Regions from separate parts of the Herminiimonas glaciei genome, predicted to be linked through region 2. Evidence: predicted binding sites of a transcription regulator. Region 2 holds the regulator's gene; each other region holds the start of a gene.
The links. The regulator FNR, encoded in region 2, switches genes on or off when oxygen is low (the NO sensors DNR and NnrR bind a similar motif). The targets are predictions, from matches to a motif close to TTGATNNNNATCAA.
Positions count from the first base shown of each region.

Region 1: a site for FNR is predicted at 1,527-1,540, ahead of ACFQPC_RS17600 (universal stress protein). Genes of this name have one in related genera too.
Region 3: a site for FNR is predicted at 1,120-1,133, ahead of oxc (oxalyl-CoA decarboxylase). Genes of this name have one in related genera too.

Region 1 is NZ_JBHTBU010000003.1:221,484-224,766, forward strand. It holds gene miaB (tRNA (N6-isopentenyl adenosine(37)-C2)-methylthiotransferase MiaB) at 1-403, opposite strand, end outside; gene ACFQPC_RS17595 (hypothetical protein) at 428-808, opposite strand; gene ACFQPC_RS17600 (universal stress protein) at 1,016-1,459, opposite strand; gene ACFQPC_RS17605 (FAD-binding and (Fe-S)-binding domain-containing protein) at 1,688-3,283, opposite strand, start outside.
Region 2 is NZ_JBHTBU010000001.1:1,260,944-1,264,226, reverse strand. It holds gene ACFQPC_RS05570 (autotransporter domain-containing protein) at 1-1,206, shown strand, start outside; gene fnr (fumarate/nitrate reduction transcriptional regulator Fnr) at 1,238-1,996, opposite strand; gene fdxA (ferredoxin FdxA) at 2,069-2,413, opposite strand; gene ACFQPC_RS05555 (substrate-binding domain-containing protein) at 2,732-3,283, shown strand, end outside.
Region 3 is NZ_JBHTBU010000003.1:177,362-180,644, forward strand. It holds gene ACFQPC_RS17420 (cytidylate kinase family protein) at 1-392, shown strand, start outside; gene ACFQPC_RS17425 (Crp/Fnr family transcriptional regulator) at 449-1,057, opposite strand; gene oxc (oxalyl-CoA decarboxylase) at 1,345-3,057, shown strand.

The sequences.
Region 1 (3,283 bases), on a different contig from region 2:
TTTCGATTTCCGGGAAGCTGATATCGACTTGCGAGCGGCCGGTCGAACGTCTTTGCTTGAGCATTTCCGGCAATCGATGCAGGGTTTGCGGGCCGAAGACCAGGTCGACATATGGCGCACGCTTGACGATGGCATCGCCTTCCTGTGAAGCCACGCAACCGCCGACACCGATCACGAGATCGGGATTGGCGAATTTCAGTTCACGCAGGCGACCGAGGTCGGAGAATACTTTTTCCTGTGCTTTTTCGCGCACCGAGCAAGTGTTCAGCAAGATCACATCGGCATCTTCCGGTGTGTCGGTTTTAATCAAGCCTTCGGCGGCATTGAGGACGTCGACCATCTTGTCCGAGTCATACTCGTTCATCTGGCAACCGAAAGTCTTGATGTATATCTTCTTCTGCATGGTGTGGCTGATTTGCTGGTTTAATTATTTAGTTGCGGTTACAGGTGTCGGCAGTGGCGCCGGCTTGGTCACAGGCGGCTTCAACGGCACCAGCGGCAAAGTCCGTTTCGCTTCATCTGCTGTGAGTATCCAGACGCGGTCAATATCACCGCTATCACTTTCTGTGTAATTCACGGCGAATTCGCTGCCGCGCAAGGCCGACGGCATCTCTATCATATTGTCCTGGTTCCAGATGCGCGCTCCGGCCGATAAGGTGCGGGTCTTTTCATCGATGATGATGGCCGGATAGTTCGCAGGTGTCATCACGCCGCGTTTGACCGTGTCCGGGAAGGGCCGGTCGAATGCCTGTGCCGTTAATGTCACAAGAGCAAGGGCGCAGCTGAGCAGGAAAGTTTGTATCCGCATGGCTAATTCCGTTCTGGGCTAGATGACGACGATCAGGGTGAAAAAGGTGAGATGCGATCTGGCTGGCAGAGGTGGATACGCCTGTATCCTGTGCATTTTTTCGAAGCGCAATGATACCACGGGGACAAAATCAGCCGGGTCGCCAGTTGCGACCGGAAACAGCAGGGGCGACGAGTGTCGCCCCGCAGGGGTGGTGCGAGCTGTGCTTTAGCGCAGGACCAGTACCGGCAGGCTGGTGTGGGCGAGCACTTTTTGCGTTTCACTACCGATAAAAAGTTTGTTCAGGCCTTTGCGGCCATGCGAGGCCATGAAGATGGCATCACATTTTTGCTCTTCTGCAACGCGTACGATTTCTTCATATGGGCTGAGGCCGACGGAAACCACGGTTTTGCAGCTGACGCCCTTGTTGCGCGTAGCGGCTTCGACCTTGTCCAGGTGCTTTTGCGCCATTTCCTTGACCTTGTCGTCATACATCACCGGATCGGTCGGGAATACACCGGCACCCTCCATCAGGCCCATATACACATAAGGTTCGGCGACCGACAGTACCAGCAGTTCGCTGCCCATTTTTTGCGCAAACTCGATGGCTGCATCGACGGCCTTGTCTGAAAGTGGTGAGCCGTCAGTAGGGATGAGGATTTTTTTGAACATGATGTACTCCTTCGCTGGGTAGGGGACGCTGCTCTTTCTGATTCTAGGATGACAGTAAAGCGCTTGCTTGATCCATGTCAAAAGCCCTGAAATATCTTGCTTGCTTACATTTGTCGGAGTTGCAAGAGGAGGATTGGTTCCGGATATATCCGGTTTTCTTATCAGCCTGACATGAAAAAAGCCTGTCCGGAAGCCGGGCAGGCTTTTTGTTGACGGCTGTGTAGAGACTTACTGGATGCGCAAGGAGTCTGCCAGCACGCGGGCGACGTGCATGGCGTTTTCCTGTGTCCCGTCGGCAATTTGATGACGGCAACTGGTGCCGTCGGCGACGAACAATGTGTTTTCTTCCGCTGCGCGTATCGCCGGGAAGAGTTTCAGCTCACCCATCGCTTGCGATGCCTCGTAATGCTCCGCTTCGTAGCCGAAGCTGCCGGCCATGCCGCAACAGGATGATTCGATCAGCGCGACATCCAGCTGCGGTATCCATTGCAACACGGTTTGTACCGGACGTACTGCATTGAAAGCCTTTTGATGGCAGTGACCATGCACCATGGCCTTGTTGACCGGCAGCGGCTTCAGGTCCAGTTGCAAGCGTCCTGCCGTTTTTTCATTGACGAGGAATTCTTCAAACAGCCAGGCCATGCTTGCGAGCTTCTTCGCTTCTTCACCATAGCCATAGCTGAGGAATTCATCGCGCAATGACAGCAGGCAGGATGGTTCCAGGCCGACGATGGCGACGCCGCGATTGATGTAGGGCATCAAGGCATCGAGTGTGCGTCGTGCTTCCTGCTTTGCTTCATCGACCAGGCCGGCGGACAGATAAGTGCGACCACAGCACAGCGGGCGTTCGCCTTCCTTCACATTGAAATGCACGGTGTAGCCGGCCGCTTCCAGCACTGCTTGTGCCGCGCGCGCGTTTTCCGGTTCCATGTAGTTGTTGAAGGTATCGACAAACAACAGCACTTCCTTGTTGCCGCTTGTTGACTTGCTGCCTGTGCCAAGTTGCGACAGGAAGGAAGTACGGAAACGCGGGAAAGCACGTTGCGGTGCGAGTCCCAGGCTCTTTTTCAGCCAGCCGGAGACAAATGGCAGTTTGTCTCCGATCGCCAGCAAGCCACCGATGCGGCTGGCATAAGGTGCGTAGCGCGGCATGAAGGCCACCATTTTTTCACGTAGCGTGCTGCCATGACGATTGGCCCATGCGGCGCGTGCCTCGATTTTGACCTTGGCCATATCGACACCGGTCGGGCAATCGCGTTTGCAGCCTTTGCAAGACACGCACAGGTCGAGGACTTCTTTCACTTCGGCACTGGCCAGGCCGTCGTCGCCGAGCTGGCCCGAAATTGCGAGGCGCAGGGTGTTGGCACGACCACGCGTGACGTGACGCTCATCCTTGGTAATGCGATAGCTGGGGCACATGGTGTCTGCATCGAATTTGCGGCAGTGACCATTGTTGTTGCACATCTCCACCGCTTTGGCCAAACCACCGGTGCGGTCATCACCGGTGCCGGGTGCAGTTTCCACACCGCTGGCCGGATCGCGTGTGACGTCCCAGGCTGACCAGTCCATCTGTGTTTTAAGTGGCAGTTCGCGATAGCCGGGAGCAAAGCGGAAATTGCTTTTTTCATCCATTTTCGGTGGGCGCACGATCTTGTCCGGATTGAAGCGATTGTCGGGATCGAACAAGTCCTTGATTTCGCTGAAGGCCTGATTGATCTTCGGACCGTATTGCCATGACACCCATTCACCACGACACAAACCATCGCCATGTTCACCTGAATACGCGCCCTTGTATTCGCGCACCAGTGCCGATGCCTCTTCGGC
Region 2 (3,283 bases):
GGCAAGTTGAGTGGCAAATTTGATGAAGTCAAAAGTGATTTCGCTTTCCTGGCCCCCAAGCTGCTCTATGACTATGGCGCCGGCAAAGTTGATCTTGAGCTGGTACGTAACTCCGTTGAGTTTGCGACTATGGGCGGCACGCCGAATCAAATCGCTACTGCCTATGCGATAGACAGCATGGGTATGGCGGCCGGGCATGCGGTATATGACGCGATTGCAAAACTGCCTGCCAACAGCGAGTTGATCCGCGCTAGCTTTGACCAGCTGTCAGGCGAAATTCATGCCTCCGCCAAAACCACATTGATCGAAGACAGTCGCCTGTTACGTGATGCCGCCACCGAGCGTATCCGCACGGTGGACGGCTTTGCCGCGGCTACGTCTGCGTGGGTCCAGGGCCTGGGTGCGTGGAGTCATATCAATAGCGACGGCAATGCGGGCCGGCTGCACTACAACACCGGCGGCTTCGTCGCTGGTGTTGACGCTGCGGTGGCGGATCAATGGCGTCTAGGCATGCTGGCCGCTTATAGCAACACTTCATTCAATGCGAGGACCCGTGCGTCATCCGGCTCCAGTGACAATTATTCGCTGGGACTGTATGGCGGCAGGCGTTGGGATATCGCGGATGGCAAGCTTGGTTTGCGTAGCGGTCTCGCTTATACATTGCACGATATGAAGACCAGTCGCCAGGTCGCTATCCCGGGCTTCAGGGACGCCGTCGGCAGCAACTACCGTGCGGCTACATTGCAGGTTTACGCAGACGTCGGCTATGGCATCGATAACCGTTGGGGGAATTTCGAACCCTTCGTTAATCTGGCTTACATCCGCTTCCGGAGCAATGGTTTTGCCGAACGGGGCGGGGCGGCGGCATTAGATGCCGGCAGCCAGAACACCAGTACGAGTTTCACCACCGTTGGCTTGCGTGCTGTCAATCAGCTTGCTTTGGGTGGAAAAAGCGCGACTGTGCGTGGTGCGTTGGGCTGGCGTCATGCCTTTGGCAATAGCACGCCATTATCGACGCAGGCGTTTTCGGCGGGTGATGCCTTCACCGTGGCAGGTGTGCCTGTCGCCAAAAACAGCGCGCTGCTCGAAACCAGCCTCGACTTGCGTTTATCGTCATCGACCACGCTCAGCTTTGCCTATCAAGGCCAACTTGGCATGGATGCGAAGCAGCATTCAGTCAAAGCCAATCTGCTGGTGAAGTTTTGAACAGGGGTAAGCTATGCGCGTACCTGCCGGTTTAGCCGCAGGTTTCGGTGCCGGCCGCCATCGCCTTCAACAGCGTGAGGTCGAGTAATTCGATTTCACGGTTGTTAACTTTCAGCAATCCCTGTTTCTTGAATTTGGACAGCAGGCGGCTGATGCTTTCTATCGTCAGGCCGAGATAATTGCCGATGTCTTCACGCGACATGCGCAACTGGAAACTGGTCGAAGAATAGCCGCGTGCCATATAACGTGACGCGAGATTCACGAGGAAGGCGGCGAAGCGTTGTTCGGCACGCATATTCCCCAACAGCAGCATGACGCTTTGTTCACGCGTGATTTCCTGGCTCATCATGCGATGGAAGTGGCGCAGCAGGGTCGGCATGGTGCTGAATAATTCTTCCAGGCGCGGGAACGGGATTTCACACACTTCGCTATCTTCGAGTGCCACTGCATTGCAATGATGGCGGTCGGTACTGATCGCATCCATGCCGAGCAATTCGCCGGTCATCTGGAAGCCGGTGATTTGTTGTTCGCCGCCGGCATTGATCTGGCAAGTCTTGAAATGGCCGACGCGTACCGCATACAGATTGGTGAATGCATCGCCCATCCGGTACAGATAGTCATCGCGTGCGACCTTGCGACGACGACCGATAATCTTGTCCAGCCGGTCCATATCGTTTTCGCCCAGGCCCATCGGCAGGCACAGCTGGTGCATGCTGCAGGTCGAACAACTGGCGCGCAAGGCGTTGACGCTTAAGGCGGGATCGGTAGTGCTTGGGGACGCTTGGCTCATATTTCCTGGCTCTATTCTTTACTTGGTCTAACCGCGATGCGGTAAGAGTTACTTAAAATGAAAGTAAGGATTTCATGTGATCTTGGCATCAATCACCAGCAAGGGCAACTTGTCCTTCACCTGTGCCCATTTCTCATGTTCGGGCATCGGCTCTTTCTGCTTGCTGATGCGCTTCCAGTCCGGATGCTGTGACAATTCGCGATTCAGGGCAACGAAGTGCTGCTGCTCCGGTGCGACTTCGGTGGCGCCTATGATGGCGTTGACAGGGCATTCCGGTACGCACACCGAGCAATCTATGCATTCATCCGGATTGATCGCCAGGAAGTTAGGACCTTCAAAAAAACAGTCCATAGGGCAAACGACAACGCAATCGGTGTATTTACATTGAATACATGCTTCAGTGACGACAAACGGCATTTCCTGTTTCCATTTCCACGCTCAGATACGACATTGTAAACGGTCAGCCCGGATTTGCCTTTGTTGACGACCGGCTACATGGTTTTACGCCAATTTGAGCCCACAAAAAACAGGGCGCGCGCCTTGTCCAATCATTTGATTTGATGGCTTGATAAGCACAAGTTATCAAGCTGCGTTTGCATCAAATTCCCTCGTTTTTCGGCAGCTATTCCTTGCGTAGTTAAAGCTAACGCTATATCCTTCCGTGCATATCGAAAGGTGCGCCGGTAAACGCATCCTTTGTTACCGCCAAATTTTTTAGTCTAAAGAATGAACAACATGAAAGAACTTCGTATTCTCGCCGATGCTTGTTTTGAGGCACAGGTAGCCAACGCAGTAGAGCGCTTCAATACAGAGCACGCGGATATCCGTGCGGTAGTCAGTGCAGCAGGCGCGGCAGATTGCTTGCAGCGCCTGAAAGCAGGTGATAGTTATGACCTCGCGATCCTGGCCGACAGCGCCGTTGCGGCAACGCTGATGCCTGAGCAGACTGATGGTTATTATATTTTTGCCGGTAACAGCATGGTGCTGGCATATGCGCCGGGGCAAATACTGAATGCGAAGAACTGGCGTGAAAAACTGGGCGATCCGAAAGCGTCCATCGGCCATCTCGAACCAAGCGTACATTCGGCTGGATATGCTGCATTGATGGCTTGCATGCTGGCCGACAGCGTGGCGCCGGGACTGACGCGGACCCTGATTAACCATCCGGGACGTAAAGTGGTGACGGCTGCAAGCGAGCCGACTGACTTTGCATTCAGGTACCGGACGGAGTGCATCGCAAAAAAGATATCATACGCATCCTTGCCAGACACGATGGATCTTTCTAAT
Region 3 (3,283 bases), on a different contig from region 2:
ATCAGCAATTCGGCGTCACCTGGGGCGATCCTGTGCTCTACGACCTAGTGTTGAATACTGATCGCCTGTCGATCGAGAGTTGCGTATCGCAAATCCTGAATTTGACTACGCGGCCGGAGTTCAAGGAAACCAAGGCGTCACAAGCGGCGCTGCAAAACATGACGCTTGAAGCCCATGTACGGGCGGCTTTGCGCAGTGCGGTTGCAACCAGTGATGTCAGAGTGACTATTGAGGCGGATGCAGGTCGTGTTGTATTAAGCGGGATCGTGCTGCATGCAGACGAGCACGTTGCGGCAGAGAAAGTGGCGACAGCAGTGCCGGGGGTGAAGAGTGTGGATAACCAGTTGCGCCTGATGGCTAATTCGAAACTGTATTCTTCCGGCAAGTATTGATTTTATGGTTTTGTAGTATAGATTTACTGCAGCCCTGACCTCATTTGACTATGGGGTCAGATTTTCCCTTGATGTTTGAGTCGACTCAGGGTTTCCGGCGAAAGATTCAGGTAAGACGCCAACTCTTTCTTCGGGATGCGATCAAACAGCTCCGGATGCTTGCGTACGAAGCGCTGTACGCGGCCAGGAGCGTCGAGTAAGTGCAGGGTGATGGTGTGCGCCATGATTTCGCTCATCAGCAGCATGACGTCATGTTCGAACGCCTGCTTGATGTGTTCATGCTTGTCGATGAAGGCGATCCATTGTAGTAAAGGCAACTTCACTACGCGTGCTTTTGTCACACAGATAATACTGTAAGGAGTCGGGGTTTTGAGTCGCCACGCCGCATAACTTGTCTCCATGCTACGTTCATCAGCAAAACGCAGAATCATTTCCTTTGCTTGCTGATTGGTAACAACGCGCTTCAGGATGCCGTCCAGAATGAAATACTGTTCCATTTCATGGACGCCCTGGTGCAGCAAGAAGTCGCCTTTAGGGCAATCTACAACGAGCAAATGCGGTTCCAGCTCCGCCCATTCGCTCTCAGTCATGTCTTTTAAGACAAGATTTTGCTTGAGCTGAACACGAATGACATTTCGTTCCGGGTGGTTATCTACGGTCGGCATTTACAAGATATATAGATATAAAAGACAGAAGGGTGGGCGGGGTCGATATCATGCGATGAAAATTGACCGGGGTCAATGATCGAAGCGCAGGCAGATCGATATGATACGCCCACTTGGATGGTCTATGCATAAAAGCGTTGACTGAAGGGTATCTCTAAAAACCAACCGGTCTGGTTTTTAGAGGTGCCTTACAAGTGTAACAACTAGCCGCGGCAAGAGCACGGCAACCACGGTATTGGGCAAGACTGCTCAACCTTTATTGAAATTAACGAAGAGAACATTTCATTATGAAAAACGACATTCAAGAAGTAGCAGAAGGCGTAGAGCTGACAGACGGCTTCCATCTGCTGATGGAAGCGCTGGAAATGAACGGCATCACCAACATCTATGGTCTGCTCGGCATCCCAGTTACCGAAATCGGTCGTATGTGGCAAGCCCGTGGTAACAAGTTCTTCAGCTTCCGTAACGAACAAAATGCAGGTTATGCAGCTTCGGTAGCTGGTTACCTGACCAAAAAACCAGGCGTTTGCGTGACTGTTTCCGCACCTGGCTTCCTGAACGGTTTGACCGCACTGGCTAACGCGACCACCAACTGCTTCCCAATGATTCTGATTTCCGGTTCTTCGGAACGTGAAATCGTCGACCTGCAACAAGGCGACTACGAAGAAATGGATCAGTTGAACATCGCTCGTCCACATTGCAAAGCTTCGTTCCGTATCAACCGTACCGAAGACATCGGCGTTGCAGTTGTTCGTGCAATCCGTACCGCATTGTCGGGTCGTCCAGGCGGCGTATATCTGGACATCCCAGCACGTCTGTTCAGCACCACCATGAGCGCTGAAGAAGGCCAAAAATCGTTGTTCGTTCCAGTTGACCCAGCTCCAGCACAACTGCCGGCACCATCGGCTGTTTCGCGCGCTGTTGAACTGATCAAAGGCGCTAAAAAGCCATTGATCCTGCTCGGCAAAGGTGCTGCTTACGCTCAATGCGACGCAGACATCAAAGCACTGATCGAAGAAACCGGTATCCCATTCACACCTATGTCGATGGCAAAAGGTCTGGTATCCGATACTCACCCACAATGCGCAGCTGCTGCTCGTTCGATGGTTCTGCAAGAGTCCGACGTTGTTGTCCTGATCGGCGCGCGTCTGAACTGGTTGCTGGCACACGGCAAAGGCAAAACATGGGGCGGTGCGAAGAAATTCGTACAAATCGATATCCAAGCTAACGAAATCGACAGCAACGTACCTATCGCTGCACCACTGATCGGTGACATCGAGTCTTGCGTCAACGCATTGCGCGCTGGCCTGAAAGGCATGACCAAACCAGCAGAATGGATGGGCGCTATTGCTGAACGTGCTACCGGCACCAAAGCTAAACTGGCTACCAAACTGAGCACAGCTACTCCAGTCATGAACTACTTCAACTCGCTCGGCGCAATCCGTGACGTGTTGAAAAACTACCCAGACATCACCCTGGTTAACGAAGGTGCAAACACCCTCGACAACGCACGTATGGTCATCGACCAATACCTGCCACGCAAACGTGTGGATACAGGTACATGGGGCGTAATGGGTATCGGTATGGGTTCGGCTGTTGCAGCTGCAGTAGAAACCGGCAAACCAGTCGTTGCAATTTGCGGCGACAGCGCATTCGGTTTCAGCGCAATGGAATACGAAACAATCACCCGTTACAACCTGCCAGTAACCGTCATCATCATGAACAACGGCGGTATCTACCGCGGTGACGAAGCGAACCCAGAACACCAAGTATCGTGCATGATTTTCAATCCGAAAACCAAGTACGACCAATTCAGTATCGCCCTGGGCGGCGAAGGTGTTCGTGCTGAAACTCCAGAAGAGTTGACCAAAGCACTGGAAGCTTCGCTGAAATCGGGCAAGCCAACCATCATCGATGCGATTATCGATCCAGCAGCTGGTGTTGAATCCGGCCGTATCGGTAACCTGAACATCGTCAGCACGATCGGTAAGAAGAAGTAATACTGGAATAGGCCAAGGCGCAAGTCATGGCTTTGTGTGGCACGGTCAGAGTAGTGCGACCGTGCCATGCACTTGACACTGCTTGTGCTGCGGCACTAGACTAGAACGTTAAAGAACTCCAAGTAGTATTGGATTAAAGCCATGTAAATGGCGCGATTCCACTCAGAACTCTCTGAGTGGTTTTTCACTTCCTGAAAGTATTCTGATTTCAGGAGTCAAGTTAAAC